Regions from separate parts of the Agromyces cerinus genome, predicted to be linked through region 2. Evidence: predicted binding sites of a transcription regulator. Region 2 holds the regulator's gene; each other region holds the start of a gene.
The links. Region 2 encodes LexA, which represses DNA repair genes until DNA is damaged. Its sites were predicted from a motif close to TCGAACANNTGTTCGA; they were not measured.

Region 1 (2,258 bases), 1.2 Mb from region 2:
GGGCGTGAAGAGTCGGGCCGCGCGGCCGAGCTCGAGCGGTTCGGAGCGGTGATCGAGCAACAACGGGCTGATGCCGGCCGCCATCGCCAGCTCGCGTGCGGTCGCGACCGACACCGGCTGATCGATGCCGTCGATCGTGGCACGGCCTCGACCGGTGACGAGCGAGTCAGCGTCGATGCGCGCGACCACCGTGGCCTGTCTGAGCGCCGCGGGCGCCTGCTTCGCCCCGAGCGAGAGTCGAGCGATGTCGGCGAGGGCATCGGCATTCATCTGAGCGATCGTGCGCTGCTCGTCGAAGAGCTCATCGGGCTCACCGAGCACATCGGGCTCGCCATCGGCGCGGGCGTGCTCACCATCGGCCGATGCACCGAACCCGCGCTTCGCATCGCGTGCCCGGTGCAGCTCTGCGCTGACGAGCACCTCGACGGCGAGCTTGATCGGCGCACCGTTCGCCGGATCGAACGCACCCTGCAGTTGGATCATGCCGGCGCGATCCTCCCAGATGCGCAGGCCCCGCTGCGAACGCAGCTCGTCTTCGCGCGGCTTCACCCCGTCGGGGTCGAGTCGCGCCTGCAGCTGCTTGACCAGCCTGGTGAGCCCGTCGACGCCGACCAGCGGCGCCCGCTCGACGAGGAACCGCTCGGCGTCACCGAGTTCGATTCGGTCGGCGCGCACGGCGACGCCGTCGAGGAACCGACGGATCGTGTCGGCAGCATCGACGCACAGCGTGCCGTTCTCCAGACCGAAGGCCAGATGCGGATGCCGTGCCGGCAGCGTCTCGCCGGTGAACGATGCACGCGACGCGGTCGCCTCCCCAACTGCCACGAGCTTGGCCGCGTCGCTGAATCTGCCGCCCGTGACCGACGCGATCAGACGTGCAGGCGAGGCGTAGCCGTGGCGGCGCGCAACATCGTCATCGCCACCCATGCTGGCTCGCCTCGAGAGTTCAGCGGCGCACTTGGCCTGCAGCGCCTGCACACGACGCGACAGCTCGGCCAGCGACTCGGTCACCCGCACCAGCCCGTCGCCGCTCATGGAGCGAACGTCATGCTGCGCATCGATCGATTCGCCCGGCAACGCGTTCGCCCAATCGCCGTCGATCTCGGCGCACGCCGACCGCAACTCGGTGAGTGCGGCGGTCGCATCGGGCATGCCTCATTTTACCGCGGGAGAGACCCGAAATGGAAGGTATGTTCGAGAGAATCTTCTGAGAGTTCCGTGTAAATCGTAGAAACATACGAATCATTCGAGGCGTGTCCGCTACCCTCTCCCCATGGAACTCCATGCCGCCGCAGTAACGGTCGAGTCGGTATCGCGCACCTATGCCGCGAAGTTCGATCTGAACCGCACCGACGAATGGTTCATGCTCAAGCTGCAGGAGGAGGTCGGCGAACTCACTCAGGCATTCGTGGATCTGAAGGGCATGGGGCGCGACCGCGGCTTGAGCGAGGAGGAGAAGCGCGAGGCATTCGCGAACGAATGCGCCGACGTCCTCGCCCACCTGCTCCTCCTGGCTCGCAGCCAGGGCGTCGACCTCACCGCCGCGATCGAGGCGAAGTGGCTTCGCTGGACCGAGGCACCTACCCAGCCGTCATGATGCCGCCCGCGACCGCCGCTCCGGACGTCAGCCGAGTCGCACCAACCGCTCGAGCCACCCCGCAGCCGTCACCCCGTCGAACGGCGCCTCGCGCCGCTGCACCGCCGCCAGCACGGCATCTGCATCGGCACGCGCGCGCGCCACGACCTCGGGCGGGTAGCCGAACTCCACCGAGTGCTCGGCGAACTCGTCCTCGTCGTCGATGAACGCCGGTGCGCCCGTGCGCTCGACCACATCGAGGTCGAGATCGACGTAGGAGACCGTCGAGATCGCGGAGCCCGAGGCATCCGCTCGCCACTCGGGAACCGTCGCGACGTCGACGTAGATGCCGAGCCCCCGCGGATGCCCCGTGTTGAACGCGGCCGCCCAGCCCGCGCGCGGGAAGAGCGACACCGAGTCCCACGTCGCGGTGAACGCGTACCCCGGTCGAGCGAACCGGGTTCCCGCGGGGAACCCGACCCAGTCGCCGTGCGCGTCGGAGCCGAGCCAGCGCCCGTCGAACTCCCAGTGCGGCTGCTCGGGCCACTTCATCGCGCGCACGCGAACGAGTTCTCCGGGAGTGCGGGGGCGGTCGTCGGCGACATTCACGGGATCACCGTATCCGAGGCCCTCCGCCGGCGGCTCCTCAGGCGAGCTCGCTGACGGCACGGCTCGCCTCGTC
Region 2 (2,258 bases):
GTAGTCGGCGAGTGCTCGGCGCAGCACGGAGAACTCACGGTCGGGATAGCGGTTGAGCGTCATGATCGCGGCGGCGACGCGGGCGACGATGTCGTGCGCGACGGCCTCGGGAATCGGATGCGTGTTCTCGTTGACGTTGAGTGCGACCGGCACGGCCTGCTGCGGTGCCCCGTACGGGGTGCGACCACGGAGGTCGTCGCGGATGGGGAGGTCTTCGAGACTCGTCACCATGCAAGCCTAACGAGGCTCGCCCGAGTGTTTCAGCCGCTCGTCACGCGCCGACGGTCACGGGGCGAGCGGCAACGCGAGCCGCTGCCCGGGCTCGACGACCGCGTCGTCGAGACCGTTGAGCCGGATGATCTCTTCGATGACCTCGCGCACGTCGCCACTGGGGTCGACCGATTCGGCGATCGCCCAGAGCGAGTCGCCCTGGCCGACGGTCACGTATTCGAAGGATGCCGCCTCGAAGGCCGCACCGACGGAGTCGACATCGGCGGCGGCAGTCCCCGACCCGAGCACCACGACGAACGCCCAGATCACGAGCGGAAGCGGCGCGAGCGCGGTGAAGACGATGCGACCGCGGCGGGTCAGCCGAAGGCGGGTGCGCACCACCGTGCTCGATGTCGAGTCGTTGCTCCGAGCCGATTCACGCGGGAGGGCCCGCGAGGGCTGGAAGCCGGTCGTTGCGATCGCTGCGCTCATGTCACACCTCCTGTAGGAGTCGCATCCGGCCCTCGGCCGGGAGGACCGGATGCGAAACTCTGTTCCGAACATACATTCGAATTTCGAACATGGCAAGGATGAAACTCCGGAAACCCGGGAAACCGGATCTCCGACACACTCGAACAGATGTTTGCCGCACGCACGCGAGACGGATACAGTTTCGAATGTCTGGAAGACAGTCGACCAGACACCACCGACATCCGGCCGCGTGGCCGCTACGAGGGGCGAAGACGTTGAGCACCGACATCGACGACGTGCAGGCAGCCGGCAGGCCGCGCCGCCGCAAGAGTCTGAGCGCGAAGCAGATCGCCATCCTCGAGATGATCCAGCGTTCGGTCTCGAGCCGCGGCTACCCGCCGAGCATGCGCGAGATCGGCGACGCTGTCGGCCTCTCGTCGCTCTCGAGCGTGACCCACCAGCTCAACCAGCTCGAACTCGCCGGCTACCTCCGGCGCGACCCCAACCGCCCGCGTGCGCTCGAAGTGCTCATCGAGCTGCCGGGCGTCACCGACCGCCCGGCGACATCGTCCGACCCGACCCCGGTCGGCGATGCGGCGATGGTGCCCCTCGTCGGGCGCATCGCGGCCGGTGTGCCGATCACCGCCGAACAGCAGGTCGACGAGGTGTTCCCGCTCCCCCGGCAGCTCGTCGGCAAGGGCGAGCTGTTCATGTTGAAGGTCGTCGGCGACTCCATGATCGACGCCGCCATCTGCGACGGCGACTGGGTCGTCGTGCGATCGCAGCGCACCGCCGAGAACGGCGAGATCGTCGCGGCGATGCTCGACGGCGAGGCCACCGTCAAGGTGTTCCGCCAGCGCGACGGGCACACCTGGCTGCTCCCCCGCAACAGCGCGTTCGAACCGATCGTCGGCGACCACGCCGAGGTGCTCGGCAAGATCGTCGCTGTGCTGCGCTCGGTCTGACACCGACGCACGCAGCCGACGCACGCACCGGCAGCGGCAGCGAGCGAGCGGATGTCTCCCGCTACGCGGCGGCGTGCACCCGGACCGGCACCTGCTCCGGCGTCAGCGGAGACAGCTCGCGCAGCCATCCGAGCACGGCGTCCATGAAGCCGGCGTGGTCGTCGCGGAACACCGTGTGCCCGGTGCCCTGCACCGTCTCGACCGTCATGCCCTGGTGTCGTAGCTGACGAGCGACCTTCGCGGTGATGAGCAGGCTCTTCTCGGCGAGCACGACGAGCGTCGGGGCGACGAGCCGGGCCGGCGGCACGAGCGGCCGGGTGTCGGTGAAGCCGAGGATCGTGCGCTTGTCCCAGTCGCGCAGCGTCGCGAGTTCGATGTCGACGTCGGCGGCACTCCACTTCGGGTTCATGCGCACGAGCGCCGAACGCCGGGGCCGAGGCGCCACGGCGAAGAAGGCCTTGAAGGCCCACCCCTTGACCCCCTTCGGGAACGAGAAGGCCGGGTCGATGTAGATCGCGGCCCGAGGAGCGAGGCGGTCGGCCACGAGGCTTGCGACGAGCCCGCCGAGCGAGTGCCCCATGACGACGTCGGGCGGCCCGTCGAGCAGCGGTT
Region 3 (2,258 bases), 380 kb from region 2:
GGGCCGCCCACGGCACCACCGGCGCCCGCCGCCCGAGCCGCCTGCTCGGCCGCGAACGGCCCGTCGGCGACCCCCACCCGAGCGCCCACCACGTCGAGTGCGGCGACGGTGTCGAGCAGGGCCCGCGCCGCGGCATCCTCACCGCCGTAGTACCTCGCCGGGCCGCGGGCCCGCATGGCGAGCGTGCCGGGGCGGATGAGCTGCACCCCGGGCACCGTCTCTTCGACCCGCCGCACGACCGGCTCGAAGACGCGCACATCGAGCGAGGCGTCGTAGTCGAGCAGGGCGAGCTCGGGGGAACGGTACTGCGCCTCGCGGAGCTTCAGCCCCCGCACCACGCCGTCGCGGCGCGCTGCGGCCGAGCAGGCGTAGATCTGCCCGCCCACGGTGAGGGCGACGGGTGCATCGGGATCGAGTCCCGATTCGCGGCAGGCCGCGAACACGGGCCAGTCGGGGCACCAGAGCACGATCGTGCGGGTGGGGTCGGCGTGCACGAGGTCGACCGCCATCAGACCGCCCGCCGAACGTACTCGTCGAGGCGCACCGGCTCGCCCAACGGCACCGGCTCGCCGGACGGTGCCGCCTCATCGGCCGCGACCCCGAATTCGAGTGAGCGCCCAGGCAGCCGGAGTCGCGAACGGCCTCGGCGCCCGAATTCTCCGCGCCCGCCCGCCGAGACGACGACGTCGCGGTCGCTGAGGTGCCCGTGTCCGAGTTCGAGCCCGTGCCAGTCGCTCGTCTCGACGCCGAGGCTCGCGTCGCTGCCCGGCCACTGGCCGGCCACGAGCAGCACGGTGCCGCGCTGCCTGAGCCGGGCGGTCAACCGCGACGCCTCGGCGGGGGAGACCCGGCCGACCGGCCGCACGGCGACCACGGGGATGACGTCGGCGAGCGCCGCGACCACGGCGAGCCACTGCCGCCCCGGGTCGGGCACGAGCGCGAGCCGTTCGAGGTCGATGCCGAACCGCGAGGCCGCCTCGACGCCGAACTCGGGCATGCCGGCCACCGCGACCCAACGGCCGCTCGCCGAGGGGCCGGCGAGCAGGGCCATGAGCAGGGTCGTCGACCCCTCGACCGAGACGACCGTGCCCTCGCGAAGGCTGCCGCCGGGCAGCACCTGCTCGAAGGCCGGATGCGTGGGCACCGTCTTCGACTCGAGCCGCGTCGCCTGCATGCCCCGGATGCGCGCCTGCAGCTCCTCGACGCGCGATGGCGCATCGGCCGGAGCGAGGGGAGCGGTCATGGTCATCCTCACAGTTTCGAACACATGTTCGAATACGGCAAGTCGGCAGTGCCGACCGTCCAGAACGTCGGATGACCTCGCGACAGACATCGGATGAGGGTGAAGGAACGCGAAAAAGAACATTCGCGCCGACTTCGGAAACCAGGCCCGGAAATGCGAAAAGGCCGGATCAGTAAACTGATCCGGCCTTCTCGACACAAGCGTGCGCGAGGGGGGACTTGAACCCCCACGCCCGTTAGGGCACTAGCACCTCAAGCTAGCGCGTCTGCCATTTCCGCCACCCGCGCTCGTGTCAGGCCGTTCCGATCACTCGGTGGCCCGAGAGAAGACATTAGCACGGTTTCAGAGGTGCCTTCGACCACGGTGGCCAACCACGGATGCCCCGGCTACCGTGAAGGGCATGGCCCCGTCTCCCACTGGCACCCCTTCCGATGCAGAACTCGACGAGACGGCGATCGTCGCGCGCGACCTGATCCGCTTCGACACCTCGAACTACGGCGAGGGCAGGGCCAACGGCGAGCGCGAGGCCGCCGAGTACGTCGAGGCGCGACTGGCAGCGCTCGGCCTCGCCCCGCAGCTCTTCGAACCCGAGCCGCGACGCACGAGCGTCGTCGCACGCGTGCCCGGCCGCGATTCGTCCAAGCCAGCCCTGGTCGTGCACGGCCACCTCGACGTCGTGCCGGCCGACGCCCGCAACTGGAGCGTCGACCCGTTCGCGGGCGAGGTGCGCGACGGCATGCTGTGGGGCCGCGGCGCCGTCGACATGAAGGACATGGACGCGATGATGCTGACCGCCCTCGGCGACATCATCGGCTCGGGCTCGCAGCCGGCGCGCGACCTCGTGGTCGCCTTCTTCGCCGACGAGGAGGCCGGGGGAGGCGCGGGCTCCGGATGGCTCGTCGACCACCACCCCGAGCTCTTCGAGGGCGCCACCGAGGCGATCAGCGAGGTCGGCGGCTACTCGATCACGGTCGGCGGTCGCCGCGCCTACCTGCTGCAGACCGGTGAGAAGTCG

Region 1: JOE59_RS13860 (HNH endonuclease signature motif containing protein) is a predicted target of LexA. The motif match lies at 1,183-1,198, and genes of this name have one in related genera.
Region 3: imuA' (DnaE2-dependent mutagenesis accessory factor ImuA') is a predicted target of LexA. The motif match lies at 1,260-1,275, and genes of this name have one in related genera.

What each region holds. Positions count from the first base shown of each region.
Region 1 is NZ_JAFBCT010000001.1:2,971,413-2,973,670, forward strand. Features, by position in the region: gene JOE59_RS13860 (HNH endonuclease signature motif containing protein) at 1-1,152, opposite strand, end outside; gene JOE59_RS13865 (pyrophosphohydrolase domain-containing protein) at 1,274-1,597, shown strand; gene JOE59_RS13870 (ribonuclease FAU-1 family protein) at 1,625-2,185, opposite strand; gene JOE59_RS13875 (NAD(P)-binding protein) at 2,223-2,258, opposite strand, start outside.
Region 2 is NZ_JAFBCT010000001.1:1,775,416-1,777,673, forward strand. Features, by position in the region: gene JOE59_RS08250 (histidinol-phosphate transaminase) at 1-231, opposite strand, end outside; gene JOE59_RS08255 (LysM peptidoglycan-binding domain-containing protein) at 286-702, opposite strand; gene lexA (transcriptional repressor LexA) at 969-1,646, shown strand; gene JOE59_RS08265 (alpha/beta fold hydrolase) at 1,708-2,258, opposite strand, start outside.
Region 3 is NZ_JAFBCT010000001.1:1,392,824-1,395,081, forward strand. Features, by position in the region: gene JOE59_RS06350 (DNA polymerase Y family protein) at 1-509, opposite strand, end outside; gene imuA' (DnaE2-dependent mutagenesis accessory factor ImuA') at 509-1,243, opposite strand; tRNA gene JOE59_RS06360 (tRNA-Leu) at 1,447-1,530, opposite strand; gene JOE59_RS06365 (M20/M25/M40 family metallo-hydrolase) at 1,644-2,258, shown strand, end outside.